Regions from separate parts of the Pyramidobacter porci genome, predicted to be linked through region 1. Evidence: riboswitches for the same ligand, from Rfam matches in the RefSeq annotation. Region 1 holds a riboswitch; the other holds the start of a gene.

Region 1 (9,148 bases):
CCGTGAAGGCCGTCAAGAAACTCTCGGAAAAGTTCTCCGTCGAAATGCCGATCTCTTCCGCAGTCCATGAAGTCCTTTACGGTCGCCTCGATCTTAAAGACGCTTTGCAGAATCTGCTGACTCGCGATCCCAAACCGGAATGACCCCTTTTTAGGCGCACTCCACTTGACACAAAAGCTAACTCTTGCGCATGTCAAAGACTTATTGTAAACTTTGGTCAATGACAAAAAGCGAAGGAGGTGCAATAGAATGGCTGCTAAGGTTAACGTCGACACCTGCGTCGGCTGTGGTGCGTGCGAGGGTGCTTGCCCCGTGGAGGCAATCACTCTTGAGGATGGCAAGTCCAAAATCGATGAGAGCAAGTGCGTGGAGTGCGGTTCCTGCGTCAGCGCTTGCCCCGTTGAAGCAATCTCCCTGTAAGAAATATCGGGCCGTTCCCCAACGAACGGCCTTATTTTTTTGCAAAACGAAAACCACCGGCAGTGCCGGTGGTTTTCGTTTTGCAATCAGAGGAGCCTCTCTCCCCTCCAGCTCGTGCGAGGCGGGAAAAGAGGCTCCGCAGAGATCATCTATTTTTTACCCTTCCGTTTGACAAGAAGAGAGAGCGGCTTCTTCAAGAAAGCCAACTTTAAGGATCCCGTCGTCATATCTTCAACAGGCTGGATCAGCGCGGAATTTTCCTCCGCTTCAAAAGACGCATTGCCGTTTTCCGCCCCCGCGGGCACAAAAAGGCTCAGATTGACGTTGAATCTTCTTCCCACGTCTCCCGCCAGCAAAAACAGCAGCCACGTTCCCGCGTAAAGAAGAACCAGCGAGGAATCCACGAAGATCGCCATGAGACAAAGAATGCCCAGCAGCACACGCAGCGCCAGAGGATTGACCTTTTTCCCCCTCAATTTCGCCAGGCCCAGCACCGCCAGGATTCCCAGCGCCAGACACTCGAACAAGCGTTTGATCATCGATCTCACCTCATTAAAGTTTTTCTCAAACGGCACATGAAAACGTCTTTGCTCCGACCGTAAAAATTATACCAGCATTCAACCCCAAAGAACAACTTTTCCGCATGGCATCTCCAGACCGCAGGCAGGCCCTCGCAAAATTTTGCGAAGGCCTGCCTGCCTTTTCCGTCAGCGTCGCAGAGCGTCGACGCGATCAAGCTTCTCCCAGCGGGGAAGAGGTTCGAGGTCGATACGCCCCATGTGCCCGTAAGCGGCCAAACGGCGATATTGCGGCGTGCGCAGCTCGAGATCGCGGATGATCGCCGCGGGACGAAAATCGAAGTTGGCGCGCATCAGCTCGGTCAGCTGTTCCTCGCTGAGTTGGGAAGTGCCGAACGTCTCCACGTGCACCGAAACGGGGCGAGCCACGCCGATGGCGTAAGCCACCTGGATCTGACAACGCCTGGCCAGCCCGGCCGCGACGACATTCTTGGCCGCGTAGCGAGCCATGTAGGCGCCCGAACGGTCCACCTTGGTCGGGTCTTTGCCGGAGAAAGCGCCGCCGCCGTGAGGCACCATGCCGCCGTACGTGTCGACGATGATCTTGCGTCCCGTCAGTCCCGTGTCGGCCATCGGTCCCCCGAGGACAAAACGTCCCGTAGGATTCACGAGGATGCGAGGATTCTTCATCAATTCTTTGGGCATAACCGGTTCGATGACGTTTCGGATAATCAGGTCGCGCAGTTCCTCCAGCGAAACCATAGGACTGTGCTGCGATGACACCACAATCGTGTCAGCCGCGACGGCAACGCCGTCGCGGTATTCGAGCGTGACCTGGGTCTTGCCGTCGGGACGCAGGCAGTTCAACGTCCCATCCTTGCGCACGGCCGCAAGGCGGCGGGCCAGGCGTTGCGCCAAGGCAAAAGGCATGGGCAGGAATTCCGGCGTCTCGTCGGTCGCGTAGCCGATCATCATGCCTTGATCGCCGGCGCCGACGCGGTCAATCTGGTCGTCGTCCATCTCCGACTCGCGGATCTCCATGGCTTTGTCAACGCCCATGGCGATGTCGCCGGACTGCTCGTCGATCTGGGTGAACACGGCGCAGGTTTCGCCGTCAAAGCCGAATTTGGCGCGGTTATAGCCCACGTCGAGCACGGCTTTGCGGGCGATGCCGGGAATATCTACGTAGGCCTTCGTGGTGATTTCGCCGGCGACGATGATCGCCCCGGTGGCAACCAGCGTTTCGCAGGCTACACGGCTCATCGGGTCCTGCGCGAGAATCGCGTCGAGCACGCCGTCGGAAATCTGATCGGCCAGTTTGTCGGGGTGGCCTTCGGTCACCGATTCCGAAGAAATAAGGATTTTTTCCGCCATTACAGTACCTCCGTTAAAGTGGAATGGTTATGCCGTCACGTGTCTTTCTCGAGATAAAAAAAGAGCCTCTCCACGAGGAGAGACTCACAAGCCGCCGAGTATGCTCCTCTCATCATCCGATCCGGCTCGATCGCAAAAGCCGGTCTCTGGTTTTGGCACCACACTCCCTTACGGGCAGGTTGCCGGGCGTCGTCGGGCCAGTCCCTCAGCCACTCGCGATAAGAGTTTTACCGATTCATTATACACAGCCCCATAAAGTTGTCAACCAAACAAAAGCGTACAAAAGGGAGCTTGCGCCTCCTCGCAAGCTCCCTCTCCTTGTTCCCGACGACGTAGGGCAGTACGCCCCCGGGAGCGTTAAAAATTATTTGCAGACCATCTGCACGGCGCCGCGAAGGATTTCGATGCGGCTGCCGCCCGTTTCAATGACCAGAGTTTCCTCGCCGGCCTCGACTACCGTTCCCTTGACGCCGCCGATGGTCACGACGCGGTCGCCGGATTTCACGCACTGCTGCATCTCGTCGTGCGCGCGCTTCCGTTTCTTTCCCGGGATCAGGATGAAGAGATAATAAAAAACGATCAAGACGCCGACGTAGAGCAGCGTGTAGTACAGGCCTTTGCTTTGCATCGCCGGGCGGCCGTCTTATTTGCCGAGATAATCTTCGACGATGGAAACGAAGACCGCCGAACCTTTCCAGAACACGTCTTCGTCAACGTCGAAATGAGGGTTGTGATGCGGGCCGTCGGTGTGCTTTTCGTGGTTCGACGAGGACAGGAACATGAAAGCGCCGGGACGTTCCCTGAGATAGAACGCGAAATCCTCGCCGCCCATGTTCGGCGCGGGAATGGAGGTGATCACGCCGCTTTCGCCCAGCACTTTGGCCGCGGCGCCGGCCGCCAGTTTCGCCATTTCTTCGTCGTTCACCACGGGGGGCGCGCCCCAGATCATCTCGTACGCGCACTCGGCGCGGTAGGATTTGGCGATGCCTGCGGCGATCTCGCCGATGCGTTTGCCAAGATACTGACGCACGTCTTCTTCGAGCGCACGCGTCGTCCCCTCGATCTCCACCTCGCCGGGAATGGCGTTGTAGGCGATGCCTCCGTGGATCCGGCCGATGGTAACGACCGCCGCCTTGGTGGAAGGCACCTCGCGGGCGACGATCTCCTCCAGAGCCAGCACGATGTTGGACGCGACGACGATCGGGTCAACGCCTTTCTCGGGCGTCGATCCGTGGCAGCCCTTGCCCGTCACGCGCAGTACGAAATGATCGTACGACGCCATGCAGCAGCCGGGCGTTACGATCACCGTCCCCGCGGCGATACTGGGGTCGATGATGGTGCCGATATGCATGCCGAACACGGCGTCGACGTGGGGATTCTCCATCACGCCTTCCTTGAGCATGATCTGGGAGCCGGTGCAGGTCTCTTCGGCCGTCTGGAAGATCAGCTTGACCGTCCCCTTCAGGTCGGCTTTGTTCTCGTTCAGAACTTTGGCGGCGCCGAGAAGCATCGTGATGTGCGTGTCGTGGCCGCAGGCGTGCATCCGCCCCTCGTGCCGGGAAGCGAAGGGCAGCCCCGTCGCTTCCGCGATGGGCAGCCCGTCCATATCGGCGCGCAGGGCCACGACTTTGCCGGACTTGCCGCCTTCGATCAGAGCGACGACTCCGGAATCGAGCGTGTTCCTCTTGTAAGGGATCCCCATCTTGTCAAGTTCCGCGCACAGCAGCGCCTGAGTTTCGGGAAGATCCTCGCCCAGCTCGGGGATCTGATGGAACCGGCGCCTCAGCGCCACGAGATCGTTTTGAAGCGATTGGCATTTCTCCCACATATTCAAGAGCTCCTTTCAGTCCATGACATACACGTGATAAAAGAGAGGGCGAAAGACGGCCCGTCCCCGCCCTGACTCGATACAGAGGTTCGAAATCCACCTTTTTTGGACAGTTTCGGTAAATCAGGCTTTCTTCTCCATCACGTAGAACGCGCGGGCGATGGCGATGCAGCCGAAGACCGCCGCGGGGATGGTAACGTAGGCCGGAGTTTTGGCGAAGTAGATCAGCGCCAGAGGGATGGCGAGGCCGAAAACGGCAATCTTGGGATATTTGATCGCGAAGTTGCCGAAAGTGCCGCCGAAAATCGCGCCGGCCGCGTACTTGACGAAAGCGTCGGAAACGACCTTGGGCAGCGCGGCAACGACGGACGCGCCGATGAACGCGGCCAGGAGGACGGCGATCAGATTGGTGACGATGGAGCCGCAGATACCCAGTGTCGAGACCACTTCGGCCTGAAGCGTGCCGGGTTCGGTGTGCGTGGCGTCGAGGGCCTGCGCCGCGCAGGGCACGCGCATGTTGCCAATGTTGCCGGAAAGGAACACGAGATACGACCCGGAAAGGCCGATCACGGAATAATAGGAAATCGGCTCGACGAAATAGAACGCACCGAAGGACGCGGCCACAAGCCCCCAGGCCTTCAGCACCACGTCGAGGCTGGGCCAGCAGTTATACGCGCTGCACAGCCACAAAACGGGCAAAAAACTCGTGGCCGCGGCGAGAAGATTCGTCGGCGTGCCGATACGGATACAACCTTTTTTCCACTGAGCGTTCAGATCCATAGAAAAAGCCTCCTTCATCCATCCTGGTTACATCATGACGACGTCGTGGATCACGGCGCAGGCCATGCCGAAAAGCATGGCGATGCCGAGCGCGTATTCGGTGAGCTTGGGATGCTTCGGCACGACGCACTTAACCAGGAAGACCATCGCCACAGCTCCGGTCAGCGCGGCGAGCATGTTGCCCGTGCCGCGGCGGATCTCGTTGCTGCACAGATAGCCGAAGACGCCCAGAGAGGCCGCGCCGCCGATCGCGGCCAGCCATTTCGTGTCGCCGCCGCCCATTTTTTCACGGAGTTTTTCCAGATAGGGAGCGAAAAGCCCGCTGACAAGGAGCCAACCGCAGCCGTTCAGGGCCATCGCGAACCAGGTCACGGCCATGACCTGAAGCGTGAAATTCTCCTTGCCCAGGCCGCTGCCGGCCGCTTCGGCCGCCAAAGTGGCCGCCGTCAGCTCGGTGGGGGCCGCGCCGATGATGGACAGGCGCAGCCAGGCCATGGGCGAACCGATCGTCGCCATCAGCCCGACCATGACGATGAAGACGCCGATGGCGGGACCGATCGCCGAGATCAGTCCGACGCGGAACGCCGTCTTGGTGATTTCCGGATTGATCTGCGCTTCGCGGGCCGTCCTCTTGGCCAGACGGGTGAACAGCAGCGACTGGACCAGCGACACCACGACGGTGACGGCGCAGAGAGCCCAGACCATGGGCTGGTTGCCAATTCTCATAACTTCCTGCAAAGACTCCATGAAAACCGTACCTCCTCGAAAATGATCGCCATAAAATGAACCGGAACAACGTTCCGGCCTTTTTCGATAAAGCCTCACGTCAGCTTTTCTCCTTCAGCGCTCACCGCCGACGTCGTTTCTATCATAAATATTTCTTTCACAAACATCAATGTTCTTAAAAGACAAAAAACAAGGAGATTTTTTCATAACGTCGATCTGAGTTCTTTTTTTTATATCGATTTTTCGAATTACAACAAATTAACGTCGATAAAAATAGCCACGAGAGACTATTTTCATGCTCCCGTGGCTTGTTTTGTATTCAAGAGACAATACTGCGCCGACATTTTACCATCATACGGCCATGAGGATCGGCTGTTTCCGTTACGCGTTTTTGTGCATGCGGTACAGCTTCAATGCGATCATCACGTTGAGTCGGTCGCCGCTTTTGGACGGATCGATGCCGAGGAGATCGCAGATCTTCCGCCAACGGTACTTGAGCGTGTTATAGTGAACGTCCATCGCCATGGCCGCATCTTTCAAGTTCCAATTGCAGCTCACCGTCGTCTGAAGCGTATCCAGCAGCGTGGCGCCGGCAGGCCGTTCATCGTTCAGGAGCGGCCCCAGATAGCGCTCCATGAAGCTGCGGCCCTCGGAAGTTCCGGCCACGCCATGCAGCAGTTTATAGACTCCCATTTCCGACCACGATGCGATGACGTTGCCGCCCGTGCTGAGACGCAGAAGTTCAAGTCCCTGCTGGGCCTGACGGTAGCTTTCGGGACAGTCGAAGACGTTGTTGCACGGATCGCCCACGCCGACTGTCACCGTAAAACCGGTTTCGGTCTGGATTACCTTCATCATATCGACCAGAGTGCGCCGCAGCAGGTCGTTAAAGAATCCTCCCCCGTTTTCGTCGCCCGAAGGAAAGATAAAGACAATCGAGTCGCTCATCTCTGCGTAGGGATATTTTCCGCCGTTAAGACGCGCCAGGAACGATCGGGCGATCGCGTAGATGCGCGACTTGCTGTTTTCGATGGCGTTCACGCCCTGGCCGCCGGAAATGGCGCGGGTCAGGCAGCTCTTGTAGTTGTCGATGTCGACGATGACCACGCGCTGGGGGCCTTCGAGATTCCAGTTGAAGCTTTTGGCGCGGTTCCACGCCTCCTGCTCCATGCGGATGTTGCGGGTGATCAGATCCTGCACGAATTCGTTGCGATAACGCGATTCCACCTGATGCTGAGCTTCGCGGCGCTGAAAGTACAGCAGCAGCGCGCCTTTGGCCTGGTTGATCGGGATCTCCGACCAGCGGTCTTTGAGCTTTTCGGCGTCGGCGTCGAAAATGAGGTGTCCCAGAAGCCGGCCGTTGAGCATCACGTCCTCGTGGGGATAAAGATTCAGCACGTCCTTGAGCGGAAGCGTACCCAACGCCGCCGGCAGCTGGGGCGAATCGGAGAAAATGTATTTCCTGTCCGTCGCGAGATCCATGAAGGCCAGATCCACGTGCGTGAATTCGCAGAGCACCTGCATGATCTCCTCAATCTCCGCCGCCCGCACGCTGAGGCCGAAAAAGGTGTGGCGAACTTTTTCGGAGTATTTGAGCAGACGCGCCTGATCGTGAATGATCAGCGACTGCACCGGATGAATGATGGCGGCAAAGGGGACGGAAATGGGGATGTCGATGATGGGGAATTTGTGCTGGTCGGCCAAATCGAGCACCGACTGGGGAACCTGTTTGATGTAGCGTTCGGTCTTGATGCCAATGCAGGTGGCCTGACGCTCGATCAGTTCGCGGACGAGCGCGAGCAGCTGTTCCTCCGTCTGAAACGCGTAGGCCAGCGTAAGCACGCACTCGCCGCCGCGGATCCATTTCCACGAATCGGGGGCTTCGATAAAAGTCGTGGTGGAAATTTCCCGGTCAAGCCCGCCAAATCCCGCCAGCACATGAAATCCTTTGAAAGATTCAAGGGCCAACGTTTCTCGCACAGTTGTCGTCATCGCTCAAGATCTCCTTATGCATTTTGAACTTGCGAACTTCATGCAAAGTATAGTACTATTATGAAGTTGATTTATGTAAAGTATCGTCTTCGCTCGTCAACGTCCGCCTTTATTTTGCCGCCCTGCAGCGGAAAAAGACAACACGCCCGACGCCAACGGGGACGGGTGTCTCAATTCTACATGAAAATTCTCTCAAGGCAAATTTCAAGGAGGCTTTCCAGAAATCATGACTCTGCTCAAAAGCAAGTTCTCGGCGTTTTTCGCGTTCGCCGCCGTCTGTTTCTGTACCCCCGCGTGGGGACTTTCGCAGAAGGAGTTCATGGACCTCTGCCTCAACGGCGACGCGCTGCAGGTCGCCGCAGCTCTAAAAGACGAAGGGATCTCCGTCGGCAAAGCCGACGCCAAAGGCAACACGCCGCTGATGATGGCCGCTCAGGCCAAAGGCAAGGCCGCCGATCCCGACAAAATCAAACTGCTCGTCAACGCCGGAAGCGACGTCAACGCCGCCAACAAAGACAACCTGCGCGCCCTGGCGGTCGCCGCCCAGGACAGCGACAATCCCGAGATTATCGTCGCCCTGGTCGCGGCCGGAGCCGAGCTGCAGGAACGCGGCTCCCGCGGCTGGACGCCGCTCAGCTTCGCCGCGGCGCGCAATCCCCATCCCGAGATCACGGCGGCGCTGATCGATCTCGGCGCCGATCTTGCCGCCGCGGATAACTCCGGCGCCACACCGTTCATGCTGGCCGCGCGGGCCGGCAACGCCTTCGAAGTTCTGATCACGCTGCTTGACGAAGGCGCCGATCCGACCGTGACCGGAGCCAACAAAAAGACGGCCTGGAGCTACATAGAAAACAGCAGAAAATACGCTCCCGAACAGCTGGTCACGCTCAAAGAGCGTACGCGGCAAAAGAATGCCCCCGCGCCCATGGGACCGGAACGCTTCGCCCAACTCTGCCGCCGCGGTACGGCCCGGCGCGTCGGCCTCTACCTCGAAGCGCGCACCGATCCGAACGCTCCCGTCGACGGCCTGACGCCGCTGATGTGGGCCGCGCAGTACAACGCACATCCCGACGTCGTCGGCGTTCTCATGAAGTGGGGCGCCCGCGAAAACGCCCGCGATGGCCGCGGCCGCACCGCGCTGATCCTGGCCGCTTCGGCGAACGGCAACCCGAACGTCCTTTCCGCGCTTCTCGCGCACGGAGCCCGCGTCGATTACCGCGACGTCGACGGCAAGACCGCCCTCGATTACGCCCAGGCCAATCCGGCGTTCGCCACCGAGGATCTGCAGCTGCTTGCCTCCATTGCCGCAAGCGTGAACGAAGCGGAAGAACGCGGCATCCAGATCGGCGCCGAGCGCCAGAAAAGCGCCGGCGGCGCCGCGGACGATCCGCGGGTCGCGCCGCTCTATAAAAAAATGGCCGCTGACCAGCACGAGATCCTTCGCCTCACGACAGCCACTGCCGAACTGCGGAAAAAAGCCGACCTCGCAACGCAGACGGCCCAAAACGCC
Region 2 (9,148 bases), on a different contig from region 1:
TTGCACAAATGCCTCTTGTGCCGACATCAAGAAAGCGGCAGCCGTGTTCAGAGGCCACAAAGTAAATGACGATGTAAGCTGCACGGTAGCCATCAGTACTCGCCAGATTTTTAAGATGCTGCTGGACGAAGGCGTGGTCAGCGATCTGGTAGACGCCGGTGTGCGTATTACTGAAATCGCCTGCGGAGCCTGTCCAGGTATTGGGCAGGCTCCGCCTTCCGGCGGAATTTCCGTGCGTACCTCTAACCGCAACTTTCGCGGTCGCAGCGGCACGGAGGACGCCAAGCTGTATCTTGTAAGCCCCGAGGTAGCGGCGGCCACGGCGATCACCGGCGTCATTACCGACCCAAGAGACGTTATGGACGACGTGTCAACATTGGGGGCGATTCACGAGCCGACGATTTATCCGCTCAACGACAACATGCTGATCGCGCCTCTGCCAGATGGCGGCGACGTGGAAATCATTCGCGGCCCAACATCAAACCGCTGCCGTTAAACACTCCCCCCGCCAGAAAGCTGGAGGCACAGGTAAGCCTCAAAGCCGGCGACAACATCTCCACCGACGACATCATGCCAGCGAACGCGGAGTTCTCGTCCATGCGTTCCAACATCCCGCTGATCGCACGGTATACTTACTCCCGCTATGATCCTGGCTTTGTATCTCGTGCGAAATCCATGGGTACGAGCGTGATCATCGGCGGCGAGAATTACGGGCAAGGATCCAGCCGCGAGCATGCCGCCATCTCTCCCATGTTCCTTGGCGTCAAGGCCGTTATCGCCAAGTCCATTGCCCGCATCCACCGAAACAATCTCGTGAACCATGGCGTGGTCCCCTTGCTCTTCGTTGCCTCTACGGACTACGACTCCATCTCGCTGGAAGACAAGATCGAGATTGAGGCTTGGCCGGAACAAATCAAGAGTCGTTCCGTCAGCGTGGAGAATCTCACGAACGGCACAACGTTCAGAGTAAAGCTGGAAGGCTCTGATGAGGAAATAGAGATCTTGCTGTGCGGCGGCCTGCTGAACTATATTAAGAAACACCCCCGCAATTGACCGCCAAGGTACGCGCGCCAAGAGCGCACTTTGACAAGCAGACTCATCTCGCTCAAAACAAAGCCGCGAGGATTCAACTCAACGGGCTCAGTTCGAAATCTTCGCGGCTTTTGTTGTGCGTAGGTCTGTCGACAAGGAAAGCTAAGACTATCTCTTGATAAAAAGCGTTAACATAGTTTGCCGGGCGCTGCGAGGGATTTCAGTCGCTCTGAACTATCTTGACTGCTGCGCAGCTCGCTTTGTGAATCTCCCTCGCAGCGCCCTTGTGCTCAGCCTTTTAATTGAAAATTAGCATCAATCGCGATCAGTCGTTCCTATCGCATCCTCGGCGGCAGATTCTTGCTGATTGCAAAATCTTCGTTTTCGATGTAACATCACTGTGCATCGATAAAGCGTTCAGGAAATTTCGTTTGTTTCGTTTTTAATTTTCGGGAAGGGTTGCTGGAAGAGAATGGGTGTCATCATCGCGGTCATTGTCGCGTATATGGCGCTGATGCTGGGCATTGGCTGGGCGGCGTCGAAAAAGGTGAAGACGTCAAGAGACTATCTGATCGGTGGCAAAAAGTTCGGTGTACTGCTGACGGCAATGGCGCATCAGGCGGCAGGGTTGAGCGGCTGGCTGTTTTTGGCCTGGTCGAGCCAGGTGGCGTCGATGGGGTTGGCCGCCGTGTGGACTTCGGTTTCGTCGGGTTTCGCGCCGTTCGTCAACTTCTTTGCGTTGGCCAAAAAGGTCAGCCGTTTCACGGGGCTTTCGGGGGCGAAGAGTTTTATCGACCTGATCGAAGCGCGCTACTACGACGAGGACAAAAGGGTCATCCGTGTAATTTCGGCGGTGATTATCTTCGTCTCCATCACGGTTTATATGGCCTCGCAGCTGATGGCGGCGGGCACGACATTCAAAGCGATTCTCGGCTGGGATTACAAATGGTCCATCATTCTCGCCACGGCGATCGTGACGCTCTACACTTCCGCCGGCGGTCTGCTGGCGGTGGTGTGGACCGATTTCATTCAGGGGTGCCTGATGATTTTCGCCGTGCTGGCAGGGGCTTACGTGGCGTTCAGCCAAACCGGCAGCATCGCCGATATTTTCGCCGCAGTGGGCCAGGTCGATGCGGCGAAAATGAACATCTGGATCAATCTGTGGACGATCGTGGGGCTGCTTTCAGCCGGGCTGCTGGGCTACATGGGGCAGCCTCAGTTGGTGCAGATGTTCATGGGCATGGAGAATCCCGCCGACTCGCGCAAGTCGGCAATGGTGGCTGGCTGCACGGGTGTGTTCATGCTGTTCGCAACGCTGTTCATCAACATGGCCTGCATGGTGCTGTTTCCCGACTCCGCCGACAAGAACACGAACTTTATCCGGCTGATCATGACCTATACGCCCAAAATCCTCGTGGGCATCGTCACGGCGGCGATTCTCGCGGCGGTGATGTCATCGGCCGACGCGCTGCTGCATGTGGTCAACACGACGGTATGTCAGGATTTCTACAACAAGCTGTTCAAAAACGGCACAGCGAACGACCGCGACGTGGTGCTGGTCGGTCGCGTCACGGCACTGATCGTCGGCGCTGCGGCTGCCTGGATCGCTTTCAATCCCTTCGAGGGCATTCTCTGGGTGAACTGGTGGGCCTGGGGTGGGCTGTCGACCTTCGCCCCCGTCATTCTCATCGGGCTGTACTGGAAGCGCGCCACGCGCGAGGGAGCCATTGCCGCATTGATCGGCGGCTTCGCCGGCTCGGCGCTGTGGTTCGCCGCAGGTTACTATAAGTGGCTGCATCTGACGTTCGTGGCGTTTTCCGCCGCCGCCATCCTGCTGGTGGTCGTGAGCTGGCTGACGTCGCCGCCGCCGGCCCGTGTGCAGGAAATGGTTGAAAGGCTGAGAAGCCGATGACCGACGTTTATGTCGTCAAAGGCGCCGACCCCGCGGAAATCGCTTACGAGGCGATCGACAAGGTCTTTAGGGAGGATTCGTCCGCTCTGTCGGTGCTGCTCAAGGTGAACACGGGATTCAAAGGACCGGCGGCAAGCGGGCTGTGCACGCATCCTGAGGCGGTGCGCGGACTGATCCGTTTTTTCAAGGAGCGCGGCACGAAAAAAGTTTACGTCGGCGACAGTTCCATCGTCGGCACCGACAGCATTGAAGCGCTGAAGAGCGCCGGTATTTGGGACGTGTGCCGGGAGGAAGGCGTGGAATGTCTGAATCTCGATGATTCGGGCATGGCCGAGCGCGAAATTCCCGCGCCGGTCATGGTGGAGAGGTTGAAGCTGTCGAAACTGACTTTCGAAGTGGATCGCGTCGTTTCCGTGCCGGTGATGAAAACGCATATGTACGCCGGCGCCACGTTGAGCATCAAAAACATGAAGGGCTGTCTGTACCAGCGCGACAAGACGCGACTGCACCGCATTTTCAAGCCGTTGCCGGAGAATGCGCGCGGAAAATGTCTCGATTACGGGATTATGGATCTGGCCAAAATATGCTATGCTGATTACGCGCTCGTCGACGGTTTCGTTGCTATGGAAGGCTTCGGCCCCTCGGGAGGTTCGCGCGTGGACCTGGGGCTGGTCGTCGCCTCCCAGTCGCCGGCTGCCGCCGATCTGGTCTGCCTGCGGCTGATGGGCATGGAGCCCGGCGACGCGCTGCACATCGACCTGGTGCGCGAAAACAAGGGGTTAAAATTCGAGGACATCAGGGTTTTCCCTGCCGATTACCGGAAATGGGGAAGACGTTTTGTGCGCGCCGGCGAACAGGATCTGCGCCTCTCGTTTTCCAATTTCCGCGTTGTCGACCGCGGCGCGTGCAGCGCCTGCCACGCGGCTGTCCTGCAATTCTTCCGCTACCATCACGGCGACTTCCCCGACCGAAAGCTGATCACGCTGGCCTGCGGACGCGACCTGCAGGACGAGGATCTGCGAAACGGCGGCGAGATCGTGCTCGTCGGCAACTGCGCAGCGCGCTTTCGCGAGCGCTTCCCCTTTTGCAAGGGCTGCCCGCCCGTGCCCTCGCAGATCGCGCGCACCATCGCCGGCGGCCGGACATTCGACGATTAAACTGCAACGAGAAAGGAGCGATTTTCACATGAAACTGACGTTTTTGGGGCACGCCTGTTTCGATCTGTTCGACGGCGTCTATCACGTGCTCACCGATCCGTATCTGACGGGCAACGCGCTGGCCGCGGCGAGGGCCGACGAGGTGACGGCCGACTTCATTCTCGTCAGCCACTGTCACGGCGACCACCTCGGCGACACGCTCGACATCGCCCGGCGCACGGGCGCGACGGTAGTCGGCGTGGCCGAGCTGCGCGGCATGCTGACGGAGGCGGGGCTGAAAAATTGTCTCGGCAACATCGGCGGCTGGGGGCCGATGCCGTTCGGGCGCGTCAAGCTGCTGCAGGCGATTCACGGCAGCGGGCTGCCGGGCGCGCTGGCCTGCGGTTTTCTGATCGAGATGGGCGGCAAGAAGGTTTATTTCGCCGGCGACACGGCGTTTTACGGCGACATGGCGCTGCTGGCGGAGGAAAAGCTGGACGCGGCGCTGCTGCCGATCGGCGATTTCTACACGATGGGGCCGTGCGACGCGGCCCGCGCCGCACGCGCCGTCGGCGCGAAGATCACCGTGCCCATGCATTACGACACGTTCCCGCCCATCAGACAGGATCCGCAGGCGTTCAAGGCGCTCTGCGAGCCGGACAGCAGGGTCGCGGTGCTGCGCCCCGGCGAATCCCTCGAGCTGTGAACTCCTCCGCAAAAGCGTTCCGTCGGCCGGAAAAGATCCGCGGCGCTCTCTTGCGCTTCGCGGAAGATTGTGTTATCATACCCGTCAATCAAACAGCGCAACTTTTTATCAAGAGTCAGGGGAGAGAGTCAGCTCGACGATCCTGCACCAACCTGCCCGTAGGGGAAAGGTGGTCCTGCTGACAGCGATGAGGGGAAGCCTCAAAGAGGGATTTGAGCCGCCTTGCCATCGCAGGGCGGCTTTTTGTTTCCCTCCGGGGTGCGCGATCCCCCTACGGAAGGTGAAATCATGATTCAGCTCCGCGGCATCAAAAAAATCTATCGCGCGCCCGATGGCGGTATCGTCGAGGCGCTGTCGGGCATCGACCTGGACATCGGTGACGGCGAGATCTTCGGCATCATCGGCCTGTCGGGCGCGGGCAAATCGACGCTGCTGCGTACGATCAACCGCCTCGAAGAACCCAGCGGCGGGCAAGTCTCCATCGACGGGCAGGAGATCACGGCGCTCGACGCGGGCGGCCTGCGGCTGGCGCGGCGCAAAATCGGCATGATCTTTCAGCACTTCAACCTGCTGGCCTCGCGCACAGTGGCGGGCAACGTCGCCTTTCCGCTGGAACTGGAGGGCTGGAAGCCGAAAGACGTCAAAGACCGCGTCGCCGAGATGCTCGACGTGGTCGAGCTTTCCGACAAGGCCGGCAGCTATCCGTCGCAGCTTTCCGGCGGCCAGAAGCAGCGCGTCGCCATCGCCCGCGCGCTGGCAAACCGTCCGCACGTGCTGCTTTCCGACGAGGCCACCAGCGCCCTCGATCCCCGCACCACCAAATCGATCCTCAGCCTGCTGGCCGGCATCAACCGTCTCATGGGGCTGACGATCGTCGTCGTCACCCACGAGATGAACGTCATCCGCGAGATCTGCTCGCGCGTGGCGATCATCGAGTCGGGACGCATCGTCGAGCAGGGAACGGTCAAGGACATTTTCCTCAATCCGCGCTCGAAAACGGCGCGCGAGTTCCTCGCCAAACTGCCGCGCACGGGGTACGACGAGGGCGCCGGACTGCCCCGCGAGGCGGGAAAGCCCGTGGCGGTGCTGGCATTCGACGGCTCGGCGGCGGAAGCGCCCCTGATCTCGCAGACGATCAAGGCCACGGGGGCCGACGTCAACATTCTGGCCGGCGCCATCGACAGCCTCTACGTGTCTCGAGTCGGCACCCTGACGGTACAGTTCGGCGGCGCTCCGCAGGTGATCGCCGCGGCGATGGACATGATCCGCGCCCATAACGTGAAGGTGGAGGTGATCTGGAATGGCTAAAATCTTCGGCCTGCTGGCCGAACCGACGCTGCAGACGCTGTACATGGTCGGCCTGTCGAGTCTGTTTGCGATCCTGCTGGGGCTGCCGCTGGGCATCGCCCTCGCGCTCACCGAAAAGGGCGGTCTGTGCGAAAGCCGCGTCGCCGGCAAGGCGCTCGATGCCTTCGTCAATGTCTTCCGTTCCTTCCCGTTCATCATCCTCATGATCATCCTCTTCCCGCTCTCGCGGCTGATCGTGGGTACGACCATCGGCACTACGGCCGCCATCGTGCCGCTGTCGATCTCGGCCGCGCCGTTCGTGGGGCGCGTCGTGCAGAGTGCCCTCAAGGAAGTGGACCGCGGCGTGATCGAAGCCGCGCAGGCCATGGGCGCCGACGTCAAGACCATCGTCCTGAAAGTGATGATCCCCGAGGCGCTGCCCTCGCTGGCCGCGGGCGCGACGCTGACGGTCATCGCCATCGTCGGCAGCTCCGCCATGGCCGGGGCCATCGGCGGCGGCGGACTGGGCGACGTGGCCATCCGCTACGGCTTCCACCGCTTCCGCAGCGACGTGCTGATCGCCGCCGTCGTCGTTATTATCGCCATTGTCCAGGGAATTCAATGGCTCGGTAATAAAATCGTCCGGAATCTGAGCCGGAATCGATAATTTATTTTTCAGGAGGTTTTGCTGCAATGAAAAAAATCTGTGTTCTCGCTTTTGCCGTTTCTCTGTGCTTCGCCGGCGCGTCCTTTGCCGGCTCGCTGCGCGTCGGCGCCACGCCCACGCCTCACGCCGAGATCCTCGCCCAGGTCAGGGACGAACTCAAAGCCCAGGGCGTCGATTTGCAGATCGTGGAGTTCACCGACTACGTCACGCCCAATCTGGCGCTCAGCGACGGCGAACTCGACGCCAATTATTTCCAGCATCTGCCCTACCTGCAGAGCTTCTGCGAGGACCGCGGCCTCGACCTGACCTCCGCCGCCACCATCCACGTGGAACCCATGGGCCTGTTTTCGAAGAAGTTCGCCGCGCTCGAAGAGCTCAAAGACGGCGCGCTCATCGCCATCCCCAACGATCCCACCAACTGCGGGCGCGCCCTGCTGCTGCTCCAGTCCGCCGGGCTGATCAGGCTGGCGGCGGACAGCGGCCTCACCGCCACCGAGCTGGACGTCGAAGAGAACAAACATGATTTCAAGTTCCGCTCGCTCGAAGCCGCTCAGCTGCCCCGCTCGCTTGACGACGTGGACGCGGCCGTGATCAACGGCAACTACGCGATCCCCGCCGGCTTCAACCCCGCCAGGGACGCGCTGCTCGTCGAGGGCGCCGACTCGCCCTACGCCAACGTCATCGCCGTAAAGGCCGGCAACGAGAACAACGCCGACGTGCAGGCGCTGATCAAAGCCCTGCAGAGCGACAAGATTTCCAAGTACATTCTCGACGCCTACGCCGGCGGCGTGCTGCCCGCGTTCGGCGGCCCCGCCAAATAGAAAAAAGGCAAACCGTTTTTTCGGCCATGCTGTTCCGCATCTTGCAGATCGGCATGGCCGCTTGTTTTTCGCCGCACCAGCGCAAAAATGTTCCACGTGGAACATTTTGAAAAAACGTCCGTGTCAGCCTGCCGCGTGGTTTTTGCGGCGCAGCCGTGCGGAGGGGCGGCATTTTCAACGGGGCTTTTTCATTGAAAATCAGTGTCAATCAAGAGGCGGCATAAAGAGAGACGTACCGCACGCGGCACGTCTCTCTTTTTTGACGGGATAGAACGCCTTCGGCATGGAAAGTTATGGGACGCTTCTTCATTCATAATTTTATTTTAAGAGTTTAAAATAAAATTGCGGCTTTGATCCTTCATCACTTTACTTTAATCGAATAAGACAAAACGTATCGTATTTCTCGCTGGAAGAGGAAAATGAAGATCTTAATCGTCAGAAATGAAACCCTCAAGTTCAGCTTTTGTCGCGTCGCGCCGCAGCTATAAATTATTCTGTATGCACGTGACATTTTTCTGTCTTATGTGATTCCACTTTTTGGCTCAAAACTATCATTTCTTAATTTTATTATTTTTTATAGCGATTTTTCTCTGTGCTCCGCTTGGTAATCCGATCACTTCATGATAGAATTAAGTTAATTAATTACAAAGAAATACTTTCAAGAGTGTTTTTTCATTTTTAAAAGATCGATTTTTCTCTTTTGAAAGAATTTTCCGATCATGAGTCAAGGAGGTTGGGCGGAAATGGACGCTGAAACAAAAATAGCAGATGTCATCGCAAACGAGAATTTCAAGGGATATGGGCAGCTCCTTTTCCCCGGACATCTGAGTGAATCCGACAAAAAACGCACGCTGGGGCAGATCGCGCCGTTGTTTCCCTATCATAGGCATTTGAGCGTCGACGTCACGCTGAACGTCCTCAACTCCATGCTCGCGCGGGAAAAGAACGGCGAAAAGATCTTCTACGATCTCTATTCCGATAGAGAAAAAGATAAGGACCCGGCCAAGGCGGAGACGGGGCTGTTTTATTTCCGCGGCGTCAAAAAAGCGCCGTTTGCCGTTATCTGCGCGGGAGGCAGTTTCCAATATGTGGCGTCGCTCCATGAGAGTCTGCCGCACGCACTGGAACTGAGCCGCATGGGATTCAACGCTTTTACGCTTCACTACCGGACCGAAAGTCTCGAAGCCGCCTGCGAAGATCTGGCTGTCGCGATCACACAAATTTTCACCCATGCGGAAGAGTTCAACGTCGGCACCGAGTGTTACTCGCTCTGGGGCAGCTCGGTCGGCGCCCATGTCGCCGCCTATCTGGCCTCGTACGGGCCGCACGGTTTCGGCGGCGCGCAGCTGCCGCGCCCCGGCACGCTGGTGCTGCAGTACACCGGGCACACCAATCACACCCGCCAGGAACCGCCTACTTACGTCTGCGTGGGCGAAAACGACCCCGTCTGCGACTGGCGGGTGATGAAAAAGCGTCTCGACGCGCTGGCGGCCTGCGGTATCGACACGGAATTCCACAAGTACCCGCATCTCGGGCACGGCTTCGGCCTCGGCATCGGCACGGAAGCCGAAGGCTGGATCGCCAGCG

What was found. Region 1 has a riboswitch for S-adenosylmethionine ahead of metK (methionine adenosyltransferase). Riboswitches for the same ligand answer to the same signal wherever they lie in the genome.
Region 2: another riboswitch for S-adenosylmethionine. It lies ahead of FYJ74_RS11505 (methionine ABC transporter ATP-binding protein); the one in region 1 lies ahead of metK (methionine adenosyltransferase).

Annotation. Positions count from the first base shown of each region.
Region 1 covers NZ_VUNH01000001.1:72,170-81,317, reverse strand. The annotation lists gene FYJ74_RS00395 (NAD(P)H-dependent glycerol-3-phosphate dehydrogenase) at 1-143, shown strand, start outside; gene FYJ74_RS00390 (indolepyruvate ferredoxin oxidoreductase subunit alpha) at 250-420, shown strand; gene FYJ74_RS00385 (hypothetical protein) at 570-959, opposite strand; gene metK (methionine adenosyltransferase) at 1,128-2,312, opposite strand; SAM riboswitch class I at 2,419-2,537, opposite strand; gene yajC (preprotein translocase subunit YajC) at 2,677-2,940, opposite strand; gene FYJ74_RS00370 (M20 metallopeptidase family protein) at 2,956-4,140, opposite strand; gene FYJ74_RS00365 (hypothetical protein) at 4,264-4,920, opposite strand; gene FYJ74_RS00360 (DUF5058 family protein) at 4,948-5,667, opposite strand; gene FYJ74_RS00355 (PucR family transcriptional regulator) at 6,028-7,638, opposite strand; gene FYJ74_RS00350 (ankyrin repeat domain-containing protein) at 7,865-9,148, shown strand, end outside.
Region 2 covers NZ_VUNH01000015.1:16,494-25,641, reverse strand. The annotation lists gene FYJ74_RS11525 (aconitate hydratase) at 1-496, shown strand, start outside; gene FYJ74_RS11845 (hypothetical protein) at 598-1,053, shown strand; gene FYJ74_RS11520 (sodium/proline symporter) at 1,505-2,944, shown strand; gene FYJ74_RS11515 (DUF362 domain-containing protein) at 2,941-4,101, shown strand; gene FYJ74_RS11510 (metal-dependent hydrolase) at 4,130-4,786, shown strand; SAM riboswitch class I at 4,889-4,980, shown strand; gene FYJ74_RS11505 (methionine ABC transporter ATP-binding protein) at 5,075-6,094, shown strand; gene FYJ74_RS11500 (methionine ABC transporter permease) at 6,087-6,740, shown strand; gene FYJ74_RS11495 (MetQ/NlpA family ABC transporter substrate-binding protein) at 6,767-7,561, shown strand; gene FYJ74_RS11490 (alpha/beta hydrolase) at 8,305-9,148, shown strand, end outside.